Regions from separate parts of the Thioalkalivibrio sp. ALgr3 genome, predicted to be linked through region 1. Evidence: riboswitches for the same ligand, from Rfam matches in the RefSeq annotation. Region 1 holds a riboswitch; the other holds the start of a gene.

The links. A riboswitch is a leader RNA that binds a small molecule or an ion and turns the genes downstream of it on or off. The one in region 1 is predicted to bind cobalamin.
Region 2: another riboswitch for cobalamin. It lies ahead of C998_RS0111495 (TonB-dependent siderophore receptor); the one in region 1 lies ahead of C998_RS0107410 (TonB-dependent receptor domain-containing protein).

Annotation. Positions count from the first base shown of each region.
Region 1 covers NZ_KB897980.1:86,864-92,515, reverse strand. The annotation lists gene C998_RS0107420 (class I SAM-dependent methyltransferase) at 1-64, shown strand, start outside; gene C998_RS0107415 (hypothetical protein) at 174-2,069, shown strand; cobalamin riboswitch at 2,124-2,376, shown strand; gene C998_RS0107410 (TonB-dependent receptor domain-containing protein) at 2,529-4,370, shown strand; gene C998_RS0107405 (cob(I)yrinic acid a,c-diamide adenosyltransferase) at 4,375-4,941, shown strand; gene C998_RS0107400 (cobaltochelatase subunit CobN) at 5,132-5,652, shown strand, end outside.
Region 2 covers NZ_KB897990.1:5,603-11,254, forward strand. The annotation lists gene C998_RS0111470 (hypothetical protein) at 1-342, opposite strand, end outside; gene C998_RS0111475 (universal stress protein) at 472-891, shown strand; gene C998_RS0111480 (DUF3634 family protein) at 891-1,229, shown strand; gene C998_RS0111485 (heme-binding protein) at 1,272-1,775, opposite strand; gene C998_RS0111490 (hypothetical protein) at 1,911-2,402, opposite strand; cobalamin riboswitch at 2,902-3,156, shown strand; gene C998_RS0111495 (TonB-dependent siderophore receptor) at 3,294-5,432, shown strand; gene C998_RS0111500 (hypothetical protein) at 5,540-5,652, opposite strand, start outside.

The DNA of each region.
Region 1 (5,652 bases):
GCGCGAAGACCCCGGGGTGCGTTCGGTGCCGCCGGCGGACGAGCTGATTTCTTCCGCGCGGTGAACCCCGGCCTCCGGCACGGGTCCAGTGTGGGTCCCCGCCGTTCTGACGGCGACGTGCGGGGCATTCGAGCTTTACACTGACCGGGGATTCCGGTGTTCGGGGAGTAGGGGTGTTCCGCCTTTTTCGTCAACGCAAGTCCGAGGCATCGGGGGCCCCCGAAACGCAGGAGTCGAATCAGGACCAGGTCCTGATCGAGGCTGCGGGACGCAGCCGCATCACCGAGGTGGCGACCAGTGCCCGCAAGGTCCCGTGGTCGCTGAACCTGCTGCAGCTTTTGTGGGCGGCCGGCCCCGTGACCTTCCTCGCGATGCAGGGCGGCTATTTCCTCGGGTTCGGCCATGCGGCTCCCACCCAGAACTTCGTCTTCTTCGCGGTCTACACCCTGCTGTTCGGGGTGATCGGCCTGATCGCGCGCTTTGTCGCCGATGCGACCCGCGGGCGGCGTCAGGAGCGCTCGCAGGTCCAGCTGCGCAATACCATCGATCTGCTGCCGGATCTGCTGTTCGCGACCCGTGACCTGGCCATGGGCGAGATGACGCCGGACATGCGGCGGCGCCAGTCGGCGGCGGTGCTGCTACACGAGGTGGAGGTCTCCCCGGAGGCGGTGGCGGTCGCGGTGCGCGAAATGACCGGCGACCCGACGCTGGCCTCTACCGCCGAGCAGATCGAGATCTATCGGCGTCTGGGGCTGCATGCGCGGGTCGCGGACCTGGTGGAGGCCACCGCCGACGCGCGCATGGCCGCGCTGGAGCGGCTGCACGCCGAGGATTCGGATCTCGCCGAGCTGCTGCGTGACCGCCTGCGCGGGGTCGCGCCGACGCGCGAGGACGGCGTGCGCCGCATCGACCAGTTTCTCGAACGCCTGTTCTCCGCGGCGGATGCGGATGACCTTACGCGCTGCACCCTGGATGATGTCCAGGCGATCTTCGTGCTCGCCTTCGAGCTGGTTAACGGGCGCCAAATCAAGCGCCTGAGTTTCGAATGGTCGGGGCCCTGGCAGCTGGGCCGGGCGCTGGACCGGCTGGAATACCAGAGCAACCGCTTCCGCGTGGCCCAGGCCGGGGTGATCAGCCGTCTCCGCTCGCTGGGGATGCTGCTGGCGCAGAGCGAGACCAGTGGCATCACTCAGCAGCATCTGCGCGAACCCCTGCCGGTCATGGGACAGCAGGTGCTGGCCGGCCTGCGGACCATGCTGGAGGCGGAGCCGGACGTGAAGAGCCCCGACGGCCGTATCCTCGGTGCCGCGATGTCGCAGGTGGAAGAACTGCGTGAAGCCCGGGACCGCCTGATGCAGGCGCAGAGCCGTTACGCCAATGCGGTGGAACGCTGGGAAAACCTGCGCCGGCGCGAACGGGACCGCAAGGGTGCTCAGCGCTGGCAGAAGCGTTCGGCCCGGCGGATCCGGGTGTCGGAGGAGCTGATCGAACTGGACGATGATCAGAAGATCCGGCTGGCCGACGGTCTGTGTGAATATCTCGAGGAGCTGCAGATCCGGCGCGAGGGCGATTTCATCTTCTTCGGCAAGAAGCCGCTGGACGGCGATACCGCCAAGCGCATCGGCATCCAGCTGGCGCTGCTGCTCGACCCGCTGGTGGAGCTGAGCAACCCCAGTATCCAGCGGGCGATCTATTCCAGCCCCGCGGCCTATCTCGGCGGGCTGTACGTGGGCATGAGCGCCGACGCCAAGGCCGGGCTGGGCTCCGCGATGGTGCGCATGGTGCGCCAGGATCTCGGGCGTGCGGCGGAGTGGCTCGCGCTGCGCCTGACCCGGGTCTACCACCTGCCGCTGACCGACGGCATGCGCAGCTTTCTCGAGACCCACTACGGGGCCAACCCCGAGCGCCTGGCGATGCTGGCCCAGAACACCGGGGACGAGTCCCACCCGGTGGCCCTGCGTGCCGAGCGCTCGCCGGAATTCGACGCGATGGTCCAGGACAAGGAATGGGGCCGCCTGCTGCGTCGTGGCGCCCGCTATCGCCAGGCCGAGGAGGCGCGGCAGACCTGAACGCCGCGCGGTCGGCCGGAGAGCACGGGTGGAAAATCAGGGGGGGCTCATGTACCCTGCGCCCCGTTCCTCGGTGCCCTGGCGGTTTCGCCGCCGGGTTAAACGGGAAGTCCGGTGAGCGCTCACGCGCGAGTCCGGCGCTGCCCCCGCAACGGTGATCGAGCGCGGATCCATTCCGGAGTCCTTCGGCAGTGGATCCTCGAGGCTGGCGGCCGAATGCCACTGTGTCATGGACACGGGAAGGCGCCGCCCGCCGGGAATCTCCCGCTCGTCAGCCCGGAGACCGGCCGGGGAATGGTCGTGCGGCACGCGGAGGGCGTGCGAGACGGATGACCGTTCCCGCCACGGGTCCCCGTACCCGTTTCCCGCCGGGAATGCGTTCCTCGTCTTCCTCCCTCGCGCCGGCGCGATCCCCGTGAACCAGCGGCGTGCGGGCGGCTCGCCGGGAGATCCGAAGACATGAAACGCAGTATCCTTTCCGCAGCCATCGTTGCAGCCGTGTCCCCGGCCGTGGCCGACGAAGCGCCGGGTACCAGCCCCGATTCCGCGACCCTGGAACCCGTTCAGGTCACCGCGACCCGTCTCAGCCAGACCGTCGACGAGGCCCTCGCCTCGGTGACCGTCATCGACCGCGAAGAGATCGAGCGCCTGCAGCCGCGCCAGTTCACCGATCTGGTGGAGGGACGCGCCGGGGTCTCCGTCTCCAGCGCCGGCCCGTTCGGCAAGCAGTCCAGCGTGCGCCTGCGTGGCACCGAATCCGATCACCACCTGATGCTGATCGACGGCGTGCGCATGGGGTCGGCCACCACCGGCGGTGCCAGCTGGCAGTTCCTGCCGCCCGAGGAGATCGACCGCGTGGAGATCGTGCGCGGGCCGCGCACCTCCATCTACGGCTCCGATGCCATCGGCGGGGTGACCCAGGTCTTCAGCCGCGCGGGCCGCGAAGGTCCGCCGCGGGTCAATGCCTTCCTTGGCGCCGGCAGCTTCAGCACCTGGGAGGCCGGAATCGGTGTGGCCGGCGGCACCGGGCGCACCGATTACAGCCTGTCCGTCAGTATGTTCGATACCGAGGGCATCGACGTGCAGGACGACGTGGGTGACGACGATCCGGATGGCTATGACAACACCTCGCTGGCCGGCAAGGTTGCCCACCGCCTCGACAACGGGATCGAACTCTTCGGGAACGTTTTGTACTCGGAAGGTGAATCCGAATTCGATAGTACTGAGGGTGATGACTACACTGATTTTGTGCATGCGGCAATCCGTGCGGGTTTCCGAATGCCGGTTACCAGTCGCTGGGATACTGAAATCAGTGTGTCGCACAGTCGGGACGAAAATGATCGCTATATCGACGGAAACTTTAGTTCGCAATATGACACCCGCCGAGACTCGGTTGACTGGCTGAACGAGATTGCTTTGACGGATCGGCTGCTGTTAACGGCAGGTCTGGATGCCCGGGAGGATCGGATTGATGTGGACGACCCGGATTTCCTGGGGGGTGAAGAATATGAGGAAACCAGTCGCTATAACGTGGCTGCTTATGCCCTGATTCAGGCCGACCTTGGGAATCACCTGCTGGAGGGGTCGTTGCGTCACGACGACAACGAGCATTTTGGCGACGAGACGACCGGGCAGGTTGCCTGGGGTCTTCAGGCCACGGACGCCCTGCGGCTTCGCGCCAGCTACGGCACCGCGTTCAAGGCCCCGACGTTCAACGACCTGTACCATCCGGACGTCGGATTCTTCCGGGGCAATCCGGACCTGGTTCCGGAGGAATCGGAAACGTTTGAGCTCGGAGCGAGGTACTCGGCGAGTCTTGCGTATGTCGACGTCGCGGTCTTCGAGACCCGCGTGGATGACCTCATCACGGGATTCCCGATGCCCGAAAACGTCGACGAAGCGCGCATTCGCGGGCTGGAGCTTGAGGGCGGCCATGACCTCGGGCCGTGGAATTCGCGGGTGTCACTGACCCTGCTGGACGCCGAGGACCGGGACACGGGTAATGAGCTGGCGCGCCGGGCCCCGGTCTCGGCCCGCTTCGATCTGGATCGCCAGTTCGGCGACTTCTCCGTGGGTGGGACCATCCTGGCCCGGAGTCGCAGCTATGACCGCGGCGACAACGAGACGCGCCTCTCGGGCTACGGCACCATGAACCTGCGCGCCGCGTATGCCCTCGATCCCGAGTGGACGGTGGAAGGCTCTCTGACCAATGTCTTCGATCGGGATTACGAGACCCAGGCCGGTTATAACAACCCCGGCCGCGCCGCGTTCGTGAAACTGCGTTATCAGCAGCAGAGGTAAGGTCATGGGCAATCGACTGTCGAAGATCGCGACCCGCACGGGTGACGAGGGGCGTACCGGCCTGGGTGACGGCTCGCGCGTGGACAAGGACTCGCATCGCGTCGAAGCCTTTGGTGACGTGGACGAGCTGAACAGCGTCATCGGGCGGGTGCTGGTGCACGAGCTGCCCGAGGACGTACGGCGTTCGCTGTCGCTGATCCAGCATGAGCTGTTCGACCTGGGCGCGGAGCTGGCGGTGCCGGGGCATCAGGCCCTGCCGGAGGCGTCGGTGGAGCGCCTCGATGTCGAGCTCGAGGGCTTCAATGACGAGCTGCCGCCGCTGGAGGAGTTCATCCTCCCGGGGGGCGGCCCGGCCACCGCGGATTGCCATATTGCCCGCACCGTCTGCCGCCGCGCCGAGCGGCGGCTGGTCGCGGTCAATCACCACGAGGCCCTGCGGCCCAGCTCGCTGGCCTACCTCAACCGCCTGTCGGATCTGCTGTTCGTACTGTGCCGGGTGCTGGCGCGCCACGAGAACGGTTCCGAGGTCCTGTGGCAGCCCGCCGCTCGGCGCGAGGCCTCCGGCGGCTGAATCTGCCCGCGGCGCCGTGACGGCGGATCCGCGAAGGCCCCGATCGACAACAGTGCCGCGACGCTGACGCGACCCGCGGCCGATCTCCTTTTCTTCACGCTCCGTCGGGACGCCTCGAGTGTCCCGGCGGCAGTGTGTGCACGTATCCGGGTGTTGAATGATGAGTACATGGAAAAAACGCTACCCCCTGTTGCTGGCGCTGCTGCTGCCGGGGGTTCCGGCGGCGGACACGGAACCGGCCCCGCATATCCTCGGTATCGTCTCGGATCGCTCCGCCGCCGAGGTCACGGCCGGGGCGCATCGTTTCCTCGAGGCCTTCCCCGAATCCGACGTGCGCCTGCGCACTCCGGAGCAGCTGGCCGACAAGGATGACTCCGAGGTCACCGCGTTGTGGGAGGACGCGGACGCCGTGCTGGTGGCGGCGGTGCTGGGCGACGAGGTCGGCCGCCTGACGCGGCTGCTGCGCGAGCGCGGTCCGGATGCCGAAGTCCCGCTGCTGGCGATCAACAGCGACCGGCAGCTGACGGCTCTGTCGCGCCTGGACGGCGAGCAGCCGCTGGCCGGTCTGGAAGACGACGAACGGACCGAGCTGGCGGAGAACCCGGATGCCGACGAGGATCCGCGCGAACACCTGCGGGAGCAGCGGCAGACGTTCCCCGAGCAGGCCGGCTGGCTCACCGGCCGGGCGTATTACCAGGGGCGTACGCCGGA
Region 2 (5,652 bases), on a different contig from region 1:
GGGGCTGGTGGACATCAGATGCAGGTCCACATCCAGGCGCGCGGCCGCGGACCGCGCCAGCTCGTTGGTCCCGGTGGCACGCCCGGTGATCAGCCGCATCACCGGCGATACGTCCGCGTACACCGCATCGGTACTGGCGAAACGTTCCGCGGCCGCGCCGTACAGCCGCCGCAGCACCCGCTCCAGGGTGGCCTGCAGACTGGCCCGGCGGGCTTCGGTATCTCCGTGCGACAGCCAGTTGCGCTCCAGCCGCTGCCCGCGGTGCCCCCCCACCAGTACGGAGAACGCCGGGGTCAGCCGGACCTTGTACGGGTCTTCCCCGCCCCCTGTTTCCGCTGCCAACGCATATCCTCCGGGACGAAAACTGTGAAACCATATCACCGTGGCCGTCAGCCGACTGCCCCGCCCCGCCGGAATCTGCTATACGGCTGGAAGGTCGGGCGGGCCGACCGAACCGTTAAGGAAACAACCATGTTTGAACGAATCATGATCCCGGTGGATCTCGAACACACCGACAAGCTGCAGAACAGCCTCGAAATCGCGGCCAGGATGGCACGGGAGTACGACGCCACGGTGTACTACGTGACGGTTTCGGGGAGCCTGGCCAACCGTGCCGCCCGGACCCCGGAGGAAATGGAAAGGCATCTGGCGGACTTCGCCCGCGAACAGGGCGAGAAATACGGCATTCGCACCGATTCGAAGCTGATGCACAGCAACGACGTGGCGGTGGAGCTGGATGACAAGCTGGCTCAGGCGCAGAAGGAACTGGATGCCAACCTGGTGGTGATGGCCTCGCACATCCCGGGCGTGGCCGACCGATTGCATCTGATCAGTTCGAATGCGGGTGAGCTCGCCCGGCGCCTCCCGGTTTCGGTCTTCGTGCTGCGCTGATGATGTTTATCGCCTTTGTGCTGATGATCGGCTTTCTGATCATCGCCGCCGTTCTGCTGGTATGGCAGGTGAGCATCCTCTTCAGCGTGGTGATCGAAGAAGACGGCAGCGTGCACACCACCCGCGGGGATCCGCCGCGCAATTTCCTGCACGCGGTGCGCGAGGTGGTCAGCCGCCACGGGCTGCAGGGCGGCAGGATCACCGCGGTGCGTGGCCGCGACGGCGTTCGCGTGCGCTGTTCGCACCGGGTGCCGGAAGAGGCCCGTGCGCATCTGCAGGCGGCGGCGGAGCGGGTCAAGGTCGGCCGCCGCCGGCGCGGGCGCAAGAAGCGCCGCTGAAACCGGCCCTCCCCGGTACGGGCAGGGCCGGATAATGCACCGTCAGAGCAGATCGTCCTGGATGGCGTCGATCGCATCCATGGCGCACTGGTGGTCGACCTCGCCGCTGGGACTGCCCGACACCCCGATGCCCGCGACGATGCGCCCGTCGGAGGTGACCTGAGCGCCGCCGCCGAGGATGGTGACGTTGGGCAGGTGCTGGATGCCGTAGCTGACCTCGCCCGGGAAGGCATCATCGCGCAGCTCCAGCGTATCGGTACGGAAGCTGACCGCCGTCCAGGCCTTGCTCTGTGCAGTGCCGACGGTGTGCGGACCGGCGAACCGATCCCGCTTGAGAGCCTGAGTGGTCCCGAAGCGGTCGACCACCGCTGCGGTTACCTGTGCGTTGCGATCACGACAGGCATCCACCGCGGCCTCGACGGCCTTGGTCGCGATTTCGGGTGTCAGGCTGGGGGTGTTGAACGTGGCCGAATCGGCATGAACGGGCGCGGCGGCCAGAGTCATCAGGCCGCCGGCCAACAGTGCTGAACGCATGGATGGGGACATATCAACCTCCAGGGTTGTGTGGACTCCACCCATTCTTGTAGGCCCCGTACGGGGATTTGGCAAGCTCCGTTTCGGGACGCCCGCCACGTTCCGGTCCGGCTCAACGGTTTCCGCAACCGGCGCGGCCGACCGCCATCAGGCCACCCGGCCGACCCGCTCGGACACCGCATCATCGGCCATCACCGGCGGGTACTGGCGAGCGAGCTCGCGCGCCGCCAGCACGAAGGTGTTCACCTGCGTGGCGTGCTCGCGCAGCTTGTGCGCCAGACCCGGGTCCTCGCTGACCTCGTCCACCACCACGCCGTCCGGGCGCTCTTCCACGTGCACTTCGATGCGCCCGCGCTGCTCGAAAAGGGTGCGATACAGCGGATCACGGTCACGCAAGTGTGCGCTCTCGCGCAGCCGCCGATGCAGTTCCGGCACGTGCACCCGCAGCAGCGCGGCGAGTTCCGGATCCGTTGCCGTCGTCACCGTCCGGGTACCACCCTCGATGAACTCCAGCTCCCTCCGGATTGCGTCGTGGGACTCCAGCAGGCGCTGAAAGACCACCTGCTCACGCTCGTGCTGCTTGCGGGCTTCGGCGTCCAGGTGACCGCCGCAATCGATCATTCTCAGGTGCATCGTCATGGTCTGTCGGCCTCTTGCTGATGATCCTGCCCGGAAGAAGCAATCTCCCTGCCAACTCGTATTTCCCGCCATGACGCGGCCACATGCCGATGCCGCCGATCAGCTGACCACTCAAACTGCGAATATTGGCAGTCACTAATAAATGAAAATGCCACCTGTGACACCCGAACGCTCGCAAGTCACTGTCAAAAGGGGAAAATTATCTCCAAAAAATTTTCGAATATGGATTGATTCCAATTTGCGGCCGTGTATAATTCCCATTGTCGAGTCGACGGCAGCTCAGCGTCGGTTCGCCATGCAGGGGCCCCCTGGCCCCTTCTCTCCTCCATCTCTTCTGGATTTTGCCGTCGGCTCTCGGTGCCCCCCGCACCGACCCGGCGGCCCTTTTTTAATCCACCCGAATGGATCCCTTTGCAAACCACATGCCAGGCACTGACCGCGGCCACGACCGTGGGTCACCCGGACACTGTTGGTTTGACACCACACATTAGCCATCACTAATATTCCGTCTCCCCCGGGTGCTTCGTCGCCATCCCGACGACGAGTGAAACGGGAAGTCCGGTGCGTGCCCGGCCTCGACCTGCGCACAAGTCCGGCGCTGCCCCCGCAACGGTAGGCGGGTCACGGCAGACCCTCGCGAACCACTGCGAAGAACGCGTCCGTTCAGGGCGTACTTCGCGGGAAGGTGGTCTGCCCCGGAGCCAACGGCTCCAGCCCGCAAGCCCGGAGACCGGCCCGGAGGACAACGGAGAACCGCGGGGAGCGGTATCACCGGGCGAATCGGCATCGCTGCGCATCGGTTCACGACGCGCCGACGATGGCGCACGCCCGCACCCCCGCGGTCGACACCCACGACCACGGCGCACGGGCGGTGCGCAAAGAGAGTTCGCAATGTTCCCGAAGAAGATGTTTCCCGCGGCCCTGCTGGGCGGTGCCGCGGCCGTGCCCTTGTTGCTGGCGGCACCGCCGGCCACCGGCGAAGAAGACCCCGACGATTCCGCACGGGTACTGCCACAGGTCACCGTAACGGCGGCGACCCGCACCGAGCGTCTGGTGGAGAACACGCCCGCCTCCACCGAAGTGATCACCGGCGAGGACATCCGTCGCAGCGGGGCGACCATGCTGGACGAGGCCCTGCAGGCCGGATCCAGCCTGTTTACCGGTGCCGACGGCAACCGCTTCTCGATCCGCGGCGGCGGCCGCGCCGACATCGTCTACATGCTGGATGGCCGCCGGATCAGCGGTACCTCCGGCCGGGGGTTCGAGCTCAACCGCATCCCGGTCAGCCACGTGGAGCGCATCGAGATCGTGAAGGGCCCCGGCAGCGTGGTGTACGGCTCGGATGCGGTGGCCGGCGTGATCAACGTGATCACCCGCCAGCCGGATGCGGGCTTCGAAGGCAGCGTGGAGCTGCAGGGCGGCATGCCCGCCAGCGCCGATGGCGGGGAGCGCATCAACGGTTCGCTGTTTCTGGGCGGCGGCACCCGCGACACCCGGTTCCGGCTGCTGGCGGATGTGCTGGACCGCGAGGCCTATTCCGAAGACGCCACGGCCGACGTGCGCATCCCCGAGCAGGGCGACCGGGTCCGGCCGTCGGAGTCCGGCGCGCTGGAGGATGACCACGCGATCCAGGACCGCTATGCCTTCGACGAGGACCGCCGCGAGAGCGCGCGGGTCTACAACCTGCGCGCCGACGTCAGCCACTGGTTCACCGACGACTTCAACGTGGAGCTGGAGGCCGGCCTGCTGCGCGAAGAGCGCGAGCGGCGCTTCCTGCACGAGCGCCCGCCGGTGGCCACCGGCTACACGAACAACAATGGCGATCCGGTGCGCGCCCTGCAGTTCCCAGCACAGCGCAGCGAGGACAGCGACCGGCGCGATCTGGCCGTGGCCGCCGAATGGTTCGTGACCGACACCCTGGAGCTGAATTACCAGGTCTACGAAAGCAAGTTCGAGATGGACCGCTCCAACACCTTCCTCGAGGCCGCGGACTTCGGCTTTGATGCCACCGGGGACAGCGAATTCGGCCCGCGCGAGGTCACCTTCACCGACCGCGTCCACGACTTCGCCGCCACCTGGCGGCCCGACGCCCGCCACACGGTACTGACCGGCTTCGAACACAAGCATCAGACCTACCGCGACCGCGAACCGGCGCACGAGCCGGAAGACGACCAGTGGGTCGGCGGGGTGTTCCTGCAGCACGAATGGGCGATCAGCGAGCGCCTGGATCTGGTCTACGGCGCCCGCCACGACGAGACCTCCACCGAGGTCGACAACACCTCGCTGCAGGCCGGCGCGGTCTATCGCCTGGCCCCCGAGGCCCGGCTGCGCGTGCAGTATGCCGAGGGGTTCAAGCTGCCGGAATTGCGTTCGTTCCACGTGGACACCCTGAACCCGCGCGGACAGCGGGTGCTGGGCGCCCATGTCGTCGATCCGGCTGTCGGCAAGACGCGCCATGAACTCGACCCCGAGACCAGCCGCAATGCCGAGCTCGGCATCGCCGGCGACCTGCGCCTGAGCGACACCACCACGGGGCATTACGACGTGGGCCTGTTCTATACCGAGTTCGATGACCGGATCGCGCAGACCCGGGGCGATGGCTACTACCGCACGTTCCGCAACGTGAGCAACGCCCGCGCCCGCGGCGTGGAGACCCGCCTGGGCGCGGACTTCAACTCGCAGGTGGAGCTGCGCCTGGGGGGCACCTGGATGGATGCGATCGATCGGGACAGCGGCGAGACCCTGAGCGACACGCCGGAACTCACCATGGTGGCGAGCGCACTGTGGACGCCCACGGAAGAATTGCGCCTGCAGCTGCGCAGCCGCTACGTGGATGAGGTACGCGTGGCCGGGGACGAATGGGATCGCTCGTTCACCCTGACCAGTCTGAACGTGGAGTACGCGCCGGCGGCCTGGGAGGACGTCACCCTGCGCGGCGGGATCGACAACCTGTTCGATGCCGACAATGAAAGTTCGCTGGCAGCGGATCCCGGCCGCTTCCTCCACGCCGGGGTCCGGTACGACTTCTAGAACATCTGGTCCGGGGACCGGGAGGGCTGCCTTGATGGGCAGTTCTTCCCCCGGTTTTCATGTCGTTTCTGTCACCACCCCGCAAGAACCGGGATTGCCCGCCAGGCTCAGGAGGAGATCTCGGTCGCCTCTCCCGGCATCGGGGAGGGCCGTACCGCGGCGGCCTGCCCCCTGGCCACGAAGCCGTCCACCGCCCGGCCGTGCGCCCGGATCAGCTCGA